2 regions of the Paeniglutamicibacter cryotolerans genome follow, and region 2 is predicted to be linked to the other one. Evidence: predicted binding sites of a transcription regulator. Region 2 holds the regulator's gene; the other holds the start of a gene.

Region 1 (8,974 bases), on a different contig from region 2:
CCGATGCCGCGGTCCTCCACCCACTGGATGAAGGAAGCGTAGGTGGATTCGGCGGTGGCTCCCCGTGGGGGAGTATCGGGCAGCAGCTCGGTAAGTTTCATGATGCTTCAAGCCTAGCCGCCGGAGCTCCGCCCCGCCGAAGGACACAGGGCACAGCGCGGGATTAGGCTGGGGCCATGAAATGGGATCCCGCCCGGTACGTCCAGTTCGCCGACCACCGCAACCGTCCGTTCTTTGATTTGACCGGGCGCATCACCGCCGAGGCGCCGCACCTGGTGGTGGATCTGGGCTGCGGACCCGGGAACCTGACCCGTTCGCTGGCCGGGCGCTGGCCCGGCGCGCACGTGCGCGGCCTTGATGCCTCCGTGGAGATGGTAGCCGCCGCCGGTGAGCGGCAGCAGGCGCCGAATCTGGAATTCGGCCAGGGCGATGCCACCACCTGGATGCCGGAACCGGGTACCGACGTCGTCGTCTCCAACGCGATGCTGCAGTGGATCCCGGGGCATCGCGAGCTGATAGGGCGCTGGCTCGGCGCGCTTGCGCCGGGTGCCTGGTTCGCCGCGCAGGTTCCGGGAAATTTCGGCTCCGCCTCACACACGATTATGCGCACCCTGGCTGATTCCCCGCGCTGGGCCCCGCTGCTGGCCGGAGTGCTGCCCCACGGGGACGCCGTGGGTGGACCGGCGGAGTACCTGGGCCTGCTGCTCGATGCCGGCTTCGAGTCGGACGTCTGGGAAACCACGTACTCGCAGGTGCTCGCCGGTCCGGATCCAGTGCTGGATTGGGTGCGTGGCACGGCGCTGCGCCCGGTGCTGGAAAGGCTCGGCCCGTCCGCTGCCGCCGAGTTCGAAGCCGAGTACTCCAGGCTGGCGGTGGAGGCCTACCCGCCGTTCCCGGGTCCCGATGGAAAGCAGCTGACGCTCTTCCCGTTCCGGAGGATCTTCATGGTCGGGCGTAAGAAGTAGCTCCGCCTAGACTGGAAGCATGCGAAAGTTACTGCCCGCCCTGGCTGCCCTTGCCCTGATGCTGACCGCCTGCGGTCCCAGCCAGGTCGATTTCCGCAAGGCAGACCTCAATGGCGAAACGGCCTGCATCCATTTCGGTCCCGAGGGCGCCGACGGCAGCAGTTCGGTCACCGCGCTGAATCGCGAGAAGGCAGCGGAACACGCATCGAAGGCGAGCACCGAAGCCCTCCGGGCCCTGGTGGAGGCCGATGCCAAAGGCAACCCGGTCATCAACGACGCGCATGCCTTCCGCCTGGCCTGCGAAGAAGCAGGCCATAACTACTAACGAGGCTTCGCGGTTGCATCTGCACCGCTGAGGTTATTACTTGCACCATGTTGGTTGGAATTAAGTTGATCCCGTGGCCCTTGGACGGGCGGGATCAGAGGGGGAAAATCGGAAATGCTGCGTAAGGCAGATAACGTCACGATGACGCACCAGGTACGTTTCTGGAAGAAGGCAGCGCCGGCAAGGCTGAGCATCGGCGCAAACACGTACCAGGTCGGCAGGCTGACTAGCGCCGAATTTAGCGGCATCCAGCATCGCCAGATGCAGTACCCCATGTCAGTGACCACCATCGAGGGCAGGAAGTACTGGCAATTCCAAAACCAGTACTACTGGGACGATGAAGGGCTCAGCGCAGTTCAGGTCCATGCCTTGCTCACGCCCCGCCAGACGGGCCGCCAACGGCAGCACGGCACTACTCCGGCCACCGCCGATCTGTCGGTGACGCCGCCGAACGCCGCCGTTTTGACTGCCGTTTCCGACGACGCCAAGCAGTACATCTGGGCCCGGGACGATGGGCGGTGCAGAAAGTGCGGTGCGACAGCCGACCTGCAACTGGACCACATCATCCCGCTAGCCAAGGGTGGAAGTCGAAACGCCGATAATCTCCAGGTGCTCTGTTGCTCCTGCAACAGGGCCAAGACCTCCGGGCTGCCGGCCGGCCGCTGATTCAAGCCGCCCAGGTTCAGCTCCCTCCCGGGAGCGGTGAACCGCTCCCGGACCTCGAAGGCACCGGCGGCCAGGCGGGCGGTGCCGGGCCGTCGGTGCCGCGGGCTACCAGCCGCGCAGCCGCCATTCGGCCAGGTGCGGGCGTTCGGCACCCAGCGTGGTGGTTTTGCCGTGGCCGGGGAGCACGATGGCATCGTCGGGGTAGACGCCGAAAATCCGGGACTCCACGTCGTTCAACAGCGAGGTGAAGCGCGCCGGGTCCTGCTGCGTGTTGCCCACGCCGCCGGGGAAGAGCGAGTCGCCGCTGAAGATCACTGTGGTGCCGTCGGAGTCGCGCAGTACTAGCGCGATGGAGCCGGGCGTATGCCCGCGCAGGTGCACGGAGGTCAGGTCGAAGCCCTCGAAGTTGCCCACGTCCCCGTGGCCCAGCAGCACGTCGGTGCCCACGCCGGTCTGTTCCTTGATGGATGCGACATCCTCCACGCCGGCCGCGGTCTGCGCGCCGGTATGGGCGACCATGTCGGCCAGCGCGCGGACGTGGTCCCAGTGCTGGTGGGTGGTGGCGATGAGCGCGGGCCGGATGGCCTTCTCCGAGTCGGCCTCGGCGTCGGCGAAGAGCGACTTGATCGCCTCCGGGTCGGCGGCGGCATCGATCAGCACCTGCGCGCCGGTGGCCTTCGCGGTGATCAGGTACACGTTGTTCGCCATCTCCGAGACGACGGCGCGGCGGATGGTGACATCGGACAGGTCATGCAGCAGTGTCGAATTCTCGCTCATGCGCCCAGCATACGCGGCCCGGGCGCCCACCCGGCTGTAGGCTGGGCCGACGACCTGAACCGCCGCCCCACCTGTCCTTCCGGGCACCTGTCCTTCCAGAGGGAACGGGAGCGGTGAATGAGATGCAACCTGCGGGGGAGCGGATGACCGAAGAAAACGTGCTGGGTTTCCTGTCCATCGAGTCGGGCTCGGCCCATGCGCCGTATGACCAGATCCGGCAGGGCATCCTTCAGGCCATCGGCGACGGGCGGCTGGTGGCAGGGACCCGGCTGCCGAGCGTGCGTGCGCTCGCCGGAGCCCTGGGCGTCGCTGTGAATACCGTTGCCCGCTCATACAAGGAGCTTGAGGCCGCCGGGGTTGTGGCCACGCAGGGCCGGCACGGGACCCGGGTGCTGGCGGCCGGGGATGCCTCGGCCGCGCACCTGCAGGCCGCTGCGCAGGTGTTCGCGCAGGCCGCGCAGGCCTGGGGCATCGAGGGGGAAGCGGCACTGGACTACGTCCGGGCCGCGCTGGCCTCCCGCTGAAGGCCGGCAAACCGGTCGCGGCCGGTGCCGAAACGCGGGCGGCTCCGGAGCTGGACGGCATCGATGCGCGGGCGCGGGCGTCTCATTGGTCACATCGAATAAGCGTTCGAATGGTTTGTGGTTTAGCATGAAAGATGTGGCTACTTCCCGCTCCCTGGAGCACACCGAGACCCCCCGGCCCCACGACCTGACCCGTCTGGTCGTCAAGGGTGCCCGAGAACACAACCTGAAGAACGTCGACCTGGACCTGCCGCGCGATGCGATGATCGTGTTCACCGGCCTGTCCGGCTCGGGCAAGTCCTCGCTGGCGTTCGACACGATCTTCGCCGAGGGCCAGCGCCGCTACGTCGAGTCGCTCTCCGCGTATGCGCGCCAGTTCCTGGGCCAGGTGGACAAGCCCGATGTCGACTTCATCGAGGGACTCTCCCCGGCCGTCTCCATCGACCAGAAGTCCACCTCGAAGAACCCGCGCTCCACCGTCGGCACGATCACCGAGATCTACGACTACATGCGCCTGCTCTGGGCCCGCGTGGGCCGCCCGCACTGCCCCACCTGTGGCGAACCGGTCAGCAAGCAGACCGCGCAGCAGATCGTCGACCAGCTGCTGGAACTGCCGGAGAAGACCCGCTTCCAGGTCCTGGCACCGGTGGTCCGCGGCCGCAAGGGCGAATTCGTCGACCTGTTCAAGGAGCTCAGTTCCAAGGGCTACTCGCGTGCCCGGGTCGACGGCAAGACCATCGCGCTCACCGACCCGCCGAAGCTGGGCAAGCAGTACAAGCACACCATTGAGGTCGTGGTGGACCGCCTGGCCATCAACGCCGAGGTGCGCCAGCGCCTGACCGACTCCATTGAAACCGCATTGAACCTGGCCGATGGCCGCGTGCTCGCGGACTTCGTCGACCTGGACGAGGACGATCCGGGGCGCGTACGCGCGTTTTCCGAGAACCTGGCCTGCCCCAACGAGCACCCGCTGGCCATCGACGAGATCGAACCGCGCTCCTTCTCCTTCAACAACCCGTTCGGCGCCTGCCCGGCCTGCACCGGCATCGGCACCCGGTTGGAGGTCGATGAGGAGCTGATCGTCCCGGACCCCTCGATGCCGCTCTCCGCCGGAGCCATCGCGCCCTGGGCGCTGGGCACGGCAACCACCGAGTACTGGAACCGGCTGCTCGAGGGCCTGGCGGCCGAGCTCGGCTTCGACATGGACACGCCCTGGGCCAAGCTCTCGGCCGTGGCCAAGCAGAACATCCTGCACGGCAAGGACCACAAGGTCGTGGTGCAGTACAAGAACCGGTTCGGCCGCGAGCGCAAGTACTCCACCGGCTTCGAGGGCGTGGTGCAGTACATCCACCGCAAGCACCAGGAGACCGAATCCGACCAGGCCCGGGACCGCTACGAAGAATACATGCGGCAGATCCCGTGCCCCGAATGCAACGGCGCCCGGCTGAACCCCGCCTCGCTCTCGGTGCTGATCAACGGCAAATCCATCGCCGCCGTCGCCGCGATGCCGATGCGCGAATGCTCCGACTTCCTGAACTCGCTGGTGCTCACCGGACGCGAGGCGCAGATCGCCCACCAGGTGCTCAAGGAAATCCAGGCCCGGCTCACCTTCCTGCTCGATGTCGGGCTGGAGTACCTGAACCTGGAACGCGCCGCCGGCACGCTCTCCGGCGGCGAGGCCCAGCGCATCCGCCTGGCCACGCAGATCGGCTCCGGGCTGGTCGGGGTGCTTTATGTGCTCGACGAGCCCTCCATCGGGCTTCATCAGCGTGATAACCGCCGGCTCATCGAGACCCTGGCGCGGCTGCGGAACCTGGGCAACACGCTGATCGTCGTCGAACACGACGAGGACACCATTGCCGAGGCCGACTGGATCGTCGACATCGGCCCCGGCGCCGGCGAACACGGCGGCATGGTGGTGCACTCGGGATCGCTTCAGGGCCTGCTGGCCAACACCGAGTCGCTGACCGGCGACTACCTCTCGGGCCGCAAGAAGATCGAGATCCCGGCCAAGCGCCGCAAGATCGACAAGAAACGCCAGGTCGCCGTCGTCGGCGCGCGCGCGAACAACCTGCGCGACGTCTCGGTGAAGTTCCCCCTGGGCGTCTTCACCGCCGTCACCGGCGTCTCGGGTTCGGGCAAGTCGACGCTGGTCAACGACATTTTGTACAAGGTGATGGCGAACAAGCTCAATGGCGCCAAGCAGGTGGCCGGCCGGCACACCCGGATCGACGGGCTGGAGCAGCTGGACAAGGTCATCCACGTGGACCAGTCCCCGATCGGGCGCACGCCGCGCTCCAACCCGGCCACCTACACCGGTGTCTTCGACCACATCCGCAAGCTCTTCGCCGAAACCAACGAGGCGAAGGTCCGCGGCTACCTGCAGGGCCGCTTCTCCTTCAACGTCAAGGGCGGGCGCTGCGAGTCCTGCTCCGGCGACGGCACGCTGAAGATCGAAATGAACTTCCTGCCCGATGTCTACGTGCCCTGCGAGGTCTGCCACGGGGCCCGCTACAACCGCGAGACGCTCGAGGTGCACTACAAGGGCAAGTCCATCGCCGACGTGCTGAACATGCCCATCGAGGAGGGCGCGGAGTTCTTCGCCGCGTTCACCCCGATCGCCCGGCACCTGCGCACGCTGGTCGAGGTCGGGCTGGGCTACGTGCGCCTGGGGCAGGCCTCCACCACGCTTTCGGGCGGCGAGGCGCAGCGCGTGAAGCTCGCCGCCGAACTGCAGAAGCGCTCCAACGGCCGCTCCATCTACGTGCTCGACGAGCCCACCACCGGACTGCACTTCGAGGACATCCGCAAGCTGCTGCTGGTGCTGCAGGGACTGGTCGAGAAGGGCAACACGGTGATCACCATCGAGCACAACCTCGACGTGGTCAAGTCGGCCGACTGGGTCATCGACCTGGGGCCGGAGGGCGGCTCCGGCGGCGGCATGGTGATTGCCCAGGGCACCCCGGAGCAGGTCGCGAAGGTCGCCGAAAGCCACACCGGGCGCTTCCTGGCCCCGCTGTTCGCCTGACCTCCGGCCCGGTGCCCGCGGGATTCGCCGGTACCCCGGGATCCGTTCCGGGGTGCCGGGACGGGTGTGCTCCAGGGCCGGCATATACCCGAAACGGAATGCCGGGGCGGGAGTTGCCCCGGGTTCATGCGAGAATACCGGAGTGATGATTTCCGCGGCCCAAGTGCTTTTCGACCTCGATGGAACCCTGATCGACCCGGCAGGGGCCATCACCGGCGGCATCGGCCATGCGCTGGAGGTCCACGGCATCGAGGACCCCGGACCGGCATCCCTGAACGCGCTGGTCGGCCCCGGCCTGGCCCACGGTTTGGCGAGCATCCCCGGCGTCGAGCCCGAGCTCATTCCCGCGCTCATCGACACCTACCGCACCCACTACCTCGAGCGCGGCATGGCGCTGGCCCGGGTCTACCCGGGCATCACGGAGCTGCTCACCGCGCTGGCCGCGGCCGGGGTGCCGGTGGCCGTCGCGACGTCCAAGCCGACGTCGCTGGCCCGGCTGCTGATCGACCAGCAGGGGCTCGCTCCTCTGCTGGGCGGCGTCTACGGCGCACCGGAGGCGGAATCCGCGGCGGCCACCGAGGGCAAGGAGGCCATCGTCGCGGCGGCGCTGGCCGGCGAGGGCATGGACCCGGCGACCACCGTGATGGTGGGGGACCGGCGCTTCGACCTGACCGGGGCATCCGCCAACGGGCTGCGCTCGATAGGCGTCCGCTGGGGATTCGCCCCTCCCGGCGAGCTGGAGGCGGCGGGAGCCGACGCCATCGTGCACGACGCACACGAACTGGCGGCGCTGCTGCTGCCCGCCACCACGAGAACGAAGGCCGGGACATTGACGACTGAAACCCAGACCGGGACCACGACGGGAGCTGCACGCTAAATGGGTGTGTACGACATGACCCGCGGCTCCATCCGCGCACTGCTGGCCGGCCTGTGCCGGCCCACCATCAACGGGCTGGAGAACGTCCCGCGCACCGGGCCGGTCATCATCGCCTCCAACCACCTCTCCTTCCTGGACTCGATCATCATCCAGGCGCTGACCCCGCGCGATGTCGCGTTCTTCGCGAAGGCCGAGTACTTCACCACGCCCGGGCTCAAGGGCACGCTGATGAAGTCCTTCTTCGAATCCGTGGGCTCGATCCCGGTCCAGCGCGGTGAGCAGGCCGCCTCGGTGGCGGCGCTCGACTCGCTGGTGGAGATCCTGGAGGCCGGCGGCGGCGTGGGCATCTACCCCGAGGGCACCCGTTCGCGCGACGGCAAGCTCTACCGAGGCCGCACCGGCGTGGGGTGGCTCGCACTGACCACCGGCGCCCCGGTGGTCCCGGTGGGCCTGATCGGCACCGAGAACCTGCAGCCCGCCGGGGCGAAACGGATCCGGCCGCACCACTTCACCCTCTCCTTCGGCAAACCGCTGCAGTTCGAGCACATCGGACGCAAGCATCCGCTGCCCGAACGCCGCCGTGCCACCGATGCCATCGTCGATGAGATAGCCAAGCTGACCGGCCAGGAATACACCGGCGCGTACAACCAGGCACCCGTGGCGGAATAGGCTGACCCCATGGCCGATCCGAACAGCTACCGCCCGGCACCCGGGGAGATCCCGACCCGGCCCGGGGTCTACCGCTTCCGTGATCAGCACGGGCGCGTCATCTACGTCGGCAAGGCCAAGAACCTGCGTTCGCGGCTCAGCTCCTACTTCGCGAACCCGGCCGGGCTCACGCCCAAGACCCACGCGATGGTGCACACCGCCGCCTCCGTCGAATGGACGGTGGTGGGCTCCGAGCTGGAGGCGCTGCAGCTGGAGTTCACCTGGATCAAGGAATACAACCCGCGCTTCAACATCGTCTTCCGCGACGACAAGTCCTACCCGTACCTGGCCGTGACCATGGGGGAGAAATACCCGCGGGCGCAGGTCATGCGCGGGGAGCGGCGCAAGGACACCAAGTACTTCGGCCCGTTTTATCCGGCCAAGGCGATCCGCGAAACACTCGACACGCTGCTGCGCGTCTTCCCGGTGCGGACCTGCTCCGCAGGCGTGTTCCGGCGCGCCGAGGCCTCCGGGCGGCCATGCCTGCTCGGCTACATCGACAAGTGCTCGGCGCCCTGCGTGGGCCGGATCAGCCCCGAGGACCACCGCGAGCTAGCCGCCGAGCTCTGCCGCTTCATGGGCGGGGAGGGCACCCGCTTCATCAGGGAGCTGGAGAAGCAGATGGCCGCCGCTGCCGCCGAGATGGAATACGAGCAGGCCGCCCGCCTGCGCGACGACATCGCCGCGCTGCGCCGGGTCTTCGAACGCAACGCGGTGGTGTTGGCCGAAAACACCGACGCCGACGTGTTTGCCGTCCACGAGGACGAGCTGGAGGCCGCGGTGCAGGTCTTCTACGTGCGCGGCGGACGCATCCGCGGCCAGCGCGGCTGGGTGGTGGAGAAGGTCGAGGACTTCACGCAGGCCGAGTTCATCGAACACATGCTGTTGCAGGTCTACGGCGAGGCGCAGGGGGATGACAAGGTTCCGCGCGAGGTCCTGATCCCGACGCTGCCCGAAAACCACGAGCACCTCGCCTCCTGGCTGTCGGGGTTGCGCGGCTCGGCGGTGGACGTGCGCGTGCCGGTGCGCGGGGAAAAGGCAGCGCTGATGGACACCGTGCGGGAGAACGCCGAACAGGCACTGCGGCTGCACAAGTCCCGCCGC
Region 2 (8,974 bases):
GGTCAGGGCGCTGGAGGTGTACGAGATTAGCGGCAGGCCGTTCAGCGCCTACATGCCGCAGCGCGACTACGTGCAGCACACCGTGCAGCTGGGCTTGGACCTGGAGCGCAAGCAACTTCACGGACGGTTGGAGGCCAGGGTCCACGGGATGGTCGCCAAGGGGCTCGCCGATGAGGTGCGGGAACTGGCCGGGCGGGGCCTGCGAGAGGGGAAGACGGCCGGACGCGCAATCGGCTATTCCCAGTTCCTGGGTTTGATCGACGGAACTCTCGATGAAAAGACCGCCGTCGAGCAGACGGTCATCGCCACCCGCCAATTCGCCCGCCGGCAACTGACCTGGTTCCGTGCCGATCCGCGGGTGCACTGGCTGGATGCGGCAAGTGACGGCCTGGTTGCCCGGGCGCTGGCCGTGGTGCGCGAACAAGCATCGGCACGGGGCTGATGCAAATCGCCTGTGCCGCTGTGGCCGACCGTGCATCGTAGGCTTAATCCATGAACAAAGCAGTGCTGCGCGGCCAAGTGTCCACGATCGACCCAGTGGAGGTCCTCTCCGGGCTTTCCGGTTTGGCCTTTGCCAAGGCCCACGCCACCGGAAACGACTTCGTGCTCCTCGCTGATCCCCGGAACGACTTCGACCCGAGCCCCGAGCAGGTCGCGGCAATTTGCGACAGGCACCGGGGCGTCGGGGGAGACGGGCTGATCAGGGCGGTGCCCTCCTCGGCGATCGAGGAGGGACGCGACCTGCTGCTCGGTGATCCGAGCGCCTACTGGTTCATGGACTACCGCAATGCCGACGGGTCGTTGTCGGAAATGTGCGGCAACGGCGTTCGCGCTTTCGTGCATTTCCTGGTTACCGAGGGGTTCGTGGAGCTGCCCGCCGGCGCCAGCCTGAGTATCGCAACCCGTGCCGGGATCAAGACGGTCACCCGGTCCGTGAACGGATACGCGGTGGGCATGGGGCCGTGGGCCTTCGCATTCCCTGCCGAGGCACTGGCGAACGACCGGGACTCGGTGGTCGATGCCGAGGGGCTTAAGGCTCCGCTCCCGGGCCTCAGCATCGACATGGGCAACCCGCATACCGTCGTGACCGTGGCCACCGCCGGGCAGTTGGCCGGGCTCGGCCTGGTCCGTTCCCCCCGGGTGGATCCCCTGCCCGCGGCGGGAACCAATGTGGAGTTTGTGTTGCGGGCCGAGCCCCTGGTCCACGACGGCATCGGGGAGATCAGCATGCGCGTGCATGAGCGCGGCGTGGGCGAGACGCTGTCCTGCGGCACCGGCGCATGTGCCGCGGCATTGGCGACCCGGCACTGGGCCGGGGACGCGGGTATCGGCGAATGGAATGTTGCCGTGCCCGGCGGAGTGGTCAAGGTTCGCTTTACCGTGGACTCGGCGGGCGACGAGCAGGTCGAACTCAGCGGCCCCGCAGTGATGACGGGCCGCGGCGTGCTGGCCTAGGGGCTCAGGCTCCGGGGCGCTGGACCTTGAGGATTCGGAAGGCGTTGTCCGTGGAAACGCGATCGACGGACCAGTCGGAGGGGAGCTGGCCGATGATCCACTTCTGCAGGGAATCGGCACCCAGGTTCTTCTGCACCACGAGCCAGGCGTTGCCGCCCGGTGCCAGCCGCGGAAGCCACAGCATCAAGAGTTCATGCAGTGCCTCCTTGCCCACGCGGATGGGCGGGTTGGACCAGATGGTATCGAATTCAATCGCGGGGTCCACGGACTCCGGCATGCCGGCCCGGACATTGCCCAGGCGCAGCGAGGCTGCGTTGTCGCGGGTCAGGGCGATGCTGCGTTCGTTGACGTCGACGGCATGGACCGTGGCATCGGGTGAGGCGATGGCCATGCTCAAGGCCACCGGCCCCCAGCCGCAGCCGAGGTCCAAGAGATTCCCGGCCGGCGAGGGGGCGGGGACTCCGCCCAGCAGGATGGCAGTTCCCTTGTCTAAGCGGTCCGGGCTGAAGATCCCGCCGGAGGTCTGGACCTTGCGGGTGGCACCCCCGAGAGAGACCTGAATGGTCTTTCGCTTCTCCGGGGTTGACTGTTGCGTGCTGAAATAATGCTCCTGGCTCATTCAGACAGATTAACCGGATTTCGCGCACATCCCTATTCGTCGCAGTGCCGCTGGCGGCCGGGGATCCCAATCCGGGAAGTGATAGAGTTTTCCCTATGACTTACATCTAGTCCCCGCACCGGTGGACCGGGCCGCTTCGGCACCTCCCCAACCCGCCGCTCCGGAAGCCAAGCGCCAGCGCGCCGAGGATCCTTGGGGTGCTGGCGCCCCGGCGACAGGCCCGCCCTGCGCTCAGCTATGACGGCCGCGACCCCGGCACTTTTCCCGCACCCGCACCCGCACCCGGCCCTTCTCAAGCGGAACCCGGTGATTCGACGCATCCCAGGCAGGACCCCATGCATTCACAGACAGGCAATCCCTTCACCGAGGGCTCCGATGGCGGTGGCGGGCACTATTCTGGAAGACAGCGGCAGACGAAGGAGAACATGACCAGCTCACAGCAACCAGACCCACAGGACCACAACGGTGACGAGGCCGAAATCCAGGCCGTCATCCAGAGGATCCTGGCCAACGATAGGGCGGCGCAGGAAGCCACCGCGGTGGTGCCGGACGCCGGACTGCTTTCGGGCGGGCAAGCGCAAGCGCTTGACCGATCATCCCACGGGCACTCGGTCTTCGACGGGGCCCAGGAAGATCTGGCCGAACGCCGTGCTCTGGGTCGCGTATCGGCGAGCCACTCCACCGAGCTGGAGGATGTCACCGAGGTCGAGAACCGCCAGCTGCGACTCGAACGCGTGGTCCTGGCGGGGATCTGGACCGAGGGCACCTCTCAGGATGCTGAGAACTCGCTGCTTGAACTCTCCGCCTTGGCCGAGACAGCCGGTTCCGAGGTGCTGGACGGGCTCGTCCAGCGTCGTTCGAAGCCCGACCCGGCAACCTTCCTGGGCAAGGGCAAGGCCCAAGAGCTGCGCGATATCGTCGAGGCGACGGGCGCGGATACCGTGGTCATCGACTCCGAGCTGGCCCCTTCGCAGCGGCGTGCGCTGGAAGACATCGTGCGGGTCAAGGTCATCGACCGCACTGCGCTGATCTTGGACATCTTCGCCCAGCATGCCCAAAGCCGCGAGGGTAAGGCCCAGGTCGAACTGGCCCAGCTCGAATACCTCTTGCCGCGACTGCGTGGCTGGGGCGATTCGATGTCCCGCCAGGCCGGCGGCCGGGTCGGTGCCGCCGGTGGCGGCATCGGTTCGCGTGGTCCGGGTGAGACCAAGATCGAGCTGGACCGCCGGCGGATCCGCGACCGGATGGCGAAGCTGAAGAAGGAAATCAAGGCCATGAAGCCGGCCCGCGAGACGAAGCGGCTGAGCCGCAAGCGCAACGCTGTCCCTTCTGTCGCCATCGCCGGCTACACCAACGCCGGGAAGTCATCGTTGCTGAACTGGCTCACCGATGCCGGGGTGCTGGTGGAGAACGCGCTGTTCGCGACGTTGGACCCCACCGTCCGCAAGACCGAGACCTCCGACGGGCTGGGCTACACCCTGGCCGACACCGTCGGGTTCGTGCGCTCGTTGCCGACGCAGCTCGTCGAGGCTTTCCGCTCCACGCTGGAGGAGCTCTCCGACTCCGATCTGATCCTGCATGTGGTTGATGTCTCGCACCCGGATCCGGAAGGGCAGATCCATGCCGTTCGCGAGGTCCTTGGTGAGATCGATGCCCTGGGGATTCCGGAAATTATCGTGCTGAACAAGGCCGATGCGGCTGATCCGTTTGTGGTCGAGCGGCTGCGCCAACGCGAAGCCAACCACGTGGTGGTCTCGGCACGCACCGGCGAGGGCATCGCGGAGCTGTTGGAGCGGATCAGCGAGGCCATCCCGCGCCCCGATATCCAGCTAGAATTGTTGATTCCGTATGACCGCGGGGAGATGGTGAACCGGCTGCACAGCACCGCCGCGGAAATCCTGCTCACCGAACACCTGGAAACCGGTACGCGGTTCATCGTCAAGGTACGCGAGGGATTGGCCTCGGAATTGGAGCAGTTCAACATTAATGGCTGATGAAACCAAGGTCATCGAATTACTCGACACCGCAGTTGCCGCCATGGGCGGGCAATCCCGCCCGGGCCAGCATGAAATGACCCGCCAGGTCGTGCAGTCGCTCGAAAGCGGCAAGCACCTGCTGGTCCAGGCCGGCACCGGCACGGGCAAGTCGATGGCCTATCTGATTCCAGCGCTGGCGCATGCGTTGGAGTCGGAAAAACCGGTGATTATCTCCACCGCGACACTCGCGCTGCAGGCCCAGATCGTGGGCCGGGACGTGCCGCGGCTGTTGGAGACGCTCAAGAACGAGCTGCCCCGGCCGATGAAGGTCTCGCTGGTCAAAGGCCGGGCGAACTACGTGTGCAAGTACAAGCTCGGTGGCGGCTACCCGGACGAGGACGAGGGCGCGCTGTTCTCGCTCACCGATGAGGCCCCGATGCGCCTTCCCGGAGGAGACGGGCCCGGTTCGGCGCTCGGCCAGGAGATCGTGCGCGTGCGCGAGTGGGCCGAATACACCGACAGCGGGGACCGGGACGACCTGACCCCTGGGGTCAGTGACCGGGCCTGGCGCCAGGTCTCGGTCAGCGCCATGGACTGCCTAGGCGCACAGAAGTGCCCGATGGCGGCCGAGTGCTTCAGCGAATTGGCCCGCGCTCAGGCGGCCGACGCCGACGTGGTGATCACCAACCATGCGATGCTCGCTGTCTCGGCTTTCGAGGGCCTTGCAGTGCTTCCAGACTTCGACACCGTCATCATCGACGAGGCCCACGAGCTGCAGGACCGGGTGACCAGCTCAGTGACCCGCCCGCTGTCCGTCTCACTGGTGCAGACGGCGGCTTCGGCGGCCCGAAAGAACTGCGCCGTGGCCGTCGAACCGCTCAACCAGGCGGCCAAGGCCCTGGCCCGGTCCCTGGAGGGCGTCCCCACCGGCCTGCTGCCGCAGGGGCTCAATGAGGAGCAGTCGGCCGCCATCCAGCAGGTTGGCGAGGCCGCACGAGTGGCGCTCTCCGATTCCAAACCGGAGCCGAACAACGCCGTCGATGGCGGACGCCAGATGGCACGCTCGCAGCTGACCTATCTCGTCGAGCAGGCCAGCCGCTTGCTCGAGGCCCAGGATGCGCGCGAGGTCGTGTGGGCCTCGCGGCCAGGACAGTTCACCCCCGGACAGGGCTATGTCCAGCCTGATGAAACCACCCAGCCGACACTGAACGTCGCTCCGCTCTCGGTGGCCGGGCGCTTGCGTGAGGGACTCTTCGACGGGCGCACCGTCGTGCTGACATCGGCGACACTGGCCATTGGCTCGGCCTTCGAACCGGTTGCCGGGGCACTGGGCCTGCTCGGGGAGTCTGCGCCCGAATGGTCGGGGATCGATGTGGGCAGCCCGTTCAACTACGCCCAGCAGGGCATGCTCTACGTTGCGGGGCACCTGCCCAAGCCCGGACGGCAGATGGCGCCGGAGCTGCTCGATGAGATCGAGGACCTGATCCGGGCCTCCGGGGGCGGGGCGCTTGCCCTGTTCACCTCGCGCAGGGCCGCCGAGGAGGCTGCCGAGGCACTACGCCCGCGACTGGAATACGACATCCTCTGCCAGGGAGACTCAAGCATGAAGTCGCTGGTCGACCAGTTCTCGGCCGAACGCGATACCTGCCTGTTCGGAACGATGACGCTTTGGCAGGGCGTTGACGTTCCCGGGCCCTCGTGTCGGCTGGTGATCATCGACAAGATCCCGTTCCCGCGTCCGGACGACCCGTTGTCCTCGGCGCGGAGCCGGGACATCGCCCGCCATGGCGGAAACGGCTTCATGGCCGTTGCCGCGACATTCGCCGCGGTGCGCCTGGCCCAGGGTGCCGGCCGGCTGATCCGTGCCATGGACGACAGGGGAGTGGTGGCGGTGCTGGATCCCCGGCTGGCCACCGAACGCTACGGTTCGTTCCTGCGTTCCTCGCTGCCGCCGATGTGGAAGACCCAGGACAAGGCCACCGTGCTGGGCGCGCTCAAGCGCTTGGCCGGAACACCGGCGGCCTAGGCAAGAAACGACGAAGGCGTGGCATCTTCCCCCGGTGGGGTTGATGCCACGCCATCGTCATTTTCGGGACAATGTGCCGCGAGGTACTCCTAGATCGAGCGCATCACCGAAACGACCTTGCCCATGACGGTTGCCTTGTCGCCAAGGATCGGTTCGTAACGGCTGTTCTGCGGCAGTAGCCAAGTGTGGCCGTCGCGTTGGCGGAACGTTTTTACCGTGGCTTCCTCGTCGAGTAGCGCCGCAACGATGTCCCCGTTGGCGGCTGTCTGCTGGCGGCGGACCACGACCCAGTCCCCGTCGCAGATGGCGGCGTCGACCATCGAGTCACCGCTGACCTTCAGCATGAAGAGCTCACCGTGGCCCACCAGCTGCCGTGGAAGGGCGAAGACGTCTTCGACTGACTGGTCGGCCAAGATCGGGCCGCCAGCCGCGATGCGGCCGACCAGCGGGACCATGGCGGTATCCGCCGAGGTCGACAGTTCGGTGACTGCCATGCCGTTTGCCGCTTTCAGGTGCGGCTGGTTGGGCGAGACGTCCAACGTATGTGCTTCCTTGAGCTGCAGCGGCAACAGGATTTCCATCGCACGGGGGCGTCGGGGATCGCGCCGGATATAACCGAGTTTCTCCAGCTGGCTGAGCTGGTGGGTCACGCTCGAGAGGCTGGCAAGCCCCACCGAATCGCCGATTTCCCGCATCGAGGGCGGGTATCCGTTGTCGGTGACGGCACGCTGGATGGTTTCCAGAACCTTCTTCTGCCTGATCGTCAGGCTCTTGGCGTCGCGCCGTGGCGTTCGCTGTTCCGTGCTCATTTTCTGCCTCATCCCGATCGTTGCCGGTTGCCCGGGTTGTCCCATTTTGTCGGAGGGGACTGTTGAAATGATTCCAACCTTCCGCTGACTCCATGCTAGTTGAACCGAACCCATCTTTCAAAGATTTGTTCGAACCTGTCTGGACACGTGTCGGTGATGAATGCTACAAATGAAATGCGAACATCGAAGAGATGTTCGAAATATACTTTCGAACCGAGTGATTGTTCGATCCCTACTAGCCAGACGTCGAAACGACGAGGCAGGAAAGGCGAGATCATGGCAGACATGGCACTATCGGCCCCTATTTACATCAGCGCCGCAGCAGAAGCGGCAACACTTGCCGACCGTTTGGACCGGGCGGAAAGGGCAATCCTGCGGGACCTGCCCCCATTGCGGTTGACCCGCCGCGGCCGGTTCGTCCTGATCGGATTGCCGGTCATGTTGGTGACCACGGCACTTCTGCTGGTCGCCGGGATCTTCACGGCTCCGGTCATGGCAGCCGACCGGGAATCCGCGGGCGTAGAGAGCACCGAGGTGGCAGTGCTGGCAGGGGACAGCCTCTGGGGCCTTGCCGCGGAATTCGCGCCTAATGCCGATCGCCGAACCGTGATCAAGGAGATCATCGAGCTCAACAACCTCCGTGGCAAAGCCCTGCAGCCGGGCCAGATCATCAATATCCCAGTCCAGCGATAGGGTTCCGGGCCGCGCGAAAGCGAAGGCCCGAATCGAATGTTACCGCCCGCAGATCGCGTGATTCGGGGCCAAAGTCCCAAACGGACTAAACTTGAAGCGTGAACGAGCGGCTTGAACGACTGTCAAACCTTCCCCTGCGCGATAACCTCAAAGGCCTTGCGCCCTATGGGGCACCGCAAATAGATGTTCCGATTCAGTTGAACGTCAATGAGAACACCCATCCGCTTCCGGCGGAGGTGCTCGAAGCCATCGGCATCGAGGTGGCTGTTGCGGCAACCGGCCTTAACCGCTATCCGGACCGTGAATTCACCGAGCTGCGTACCCGCCTCGCCGGGTATCTCGGGCACGGACTGACTGCCGAGAACATCTGGGCCGGCAACGGCTCCAACGAGGTGCTGCAGCAGATCCTGCAGGCCTTTGGTGGTCCCGGCCGCACGGTGATGGGGTTCCCCCCCACCTATTCGATGTACCCGCTGCTGGCCAGCGGGACCGACACCACCTACGTCGCCGGCATCCGCGAGGCCGATTTCCAGCTCAGCGCCGCTGAAGCGGCCCGCCAGGTGCGAGAGGTGGGTCCTGATATCGTCTTCCTTTGCTCTCCGAACAATCCCACGGGCACCGCCCTGCGCCTTGATGTGGTCGAGGCCGTCTACGCTGCCGGCATGGCCAGCAACACCGTGGTCATCGTCGATGAGGCCTACGCCGAGTTTGCCCACAACGGCACCGCCTCGGCGCTGACCCTGCTGCCGGGCCGCGAAAGGCTGATCGTCTCGCGCACCATGAGCAAGGCCTTCGCGCTGGCAGGGGCACGCCTTGGCTACCTTGCCGCCGCTCCGGAGGTCACTGACGCGCTGCGCCTGGTCCGCCTGCCCTACCACCTCTCCGCCGTCACCCAGGCGACGGCCAACGCCGCGCTGAAGCACGTTGGCGCGCTGCTGGCCAACGTTGAGGCCATCAAGGGCCAGCGGGATCGGATCGTGGATGAACTGACCCGGATGGGACTCAAGCCGGCATCCAGCGATTCGAACTTCGTGTTCTTCGGCGGGTTGAAGGACCCGCAGGCGATCTGGTCCGGACTGCTCGAAGCCGGAGTCATCATCCGCGACGTCGGAATCCCCGGGCACCTGCGCGTCACGGCGGGTACCGAGCCGGAAACCACGGCCTTCCTCACCCGCCTCGAAGAACTCCTGGCCAGCGGCCTGTAGTCCACCCCGGCTAAACTTGACCCGGGGACCTCCTTCGGGGACCCACACCACCTGAATCCTAAGGAACGTGCATGTCTGCAGAATTGCTCACCGGTCGCCGTGCTCGACTCGAGCGCAATACCAGCGAGTCGTCTGTCTTTGTCGAACTGGACCTGGACGGAACCGGCAAGTCGGAAATCAGCACCGGGGTG

The links. The regulator LexA, encoded in region 2, represses DNA repair genes until DNA is damaged. The targets are predictions, from matches to a motif close to TCGAACANNTGTTCGA.
Region 1: the regulator LexA is predicted to act here: its motif matches at 3,352-3,367, upstream of uvrA (excinuclease ABC subunit UvrA).

Annotation. Positions count from the first base shown of each region.
Region 1 is NZ_JACHVS010000002.1:399,211-408,184, forward strand. Features, by position in the region: gene E9229_RS14960 (DEAD/DEAH box helicase) at 1-101, opposite strand, end outside; gene E9229_RS14965 (trans-aconitate 2-methyltransferase) at 177-965, shown strand; gene E9229_RS14970 (hypothetical protein) at 985-1,290, shown strand; gene E9229_RS14975 (HNH endonuclease) at 1,405-1,956, shown strand; gene E9229_RS14980 (MBL fold metallo-hydrolase) at 2,062-2,733, opposite strand; gene E9229_RS14985 (GntR family transcriptional regulator) at 2,877-3,257, shown strand; gene uvrA (excinuclease ABC subunit UvrA) at 3,385-6,285, shown strand; gene E9229_RS14995 (HAD hydrolase-like protein) at 6,431-7,162, shown strand; gene E9229_RS15000 (lysophospholipid acyltransferase family protein) at 7,163-7,831, shown strand; gene uvrC (excinuclease ABC subunit UvrC) at 7,841-8,974, shown strand, end outside.
Region 2 is NZ_JACHVS010000001.1:2,526,500-2,535,473, forward strand. Features, by position in the region: gene miaA (tRNA (adenosine(37)-N6)-dimethylallyltransferase MiaA) at 1-442, shown strand, start outside; gene dapF (diaminopimelate epimerase) at 493-1,455, shown strand; gene E9229_RS11630 (class I SAM-dependent methyltransferase) at 1,460-2,074, opposite strand; gene hflX (GTPase HflX) at 2,500-4,068, shown strand; gene E9229_RS11640 (ATP-dependent DNA helicase) at 4,061-6,076, shown strand; gene lexA (transcriptional repressor LexA) at 6,166-6,885, opposite strand; gene E9229_RS11650 (LysM peptidoglycan-binding domain-containing protein) at 7,162-7,578, shown strand; gene E9229_RS11655 (histidinol-phosphate transaminase) at 7,677-8,783, shown strand; gene hisB (imidazoleglycerol-phosphate dehydratase HisB) at 8,855-8,974, shown strand, end outside.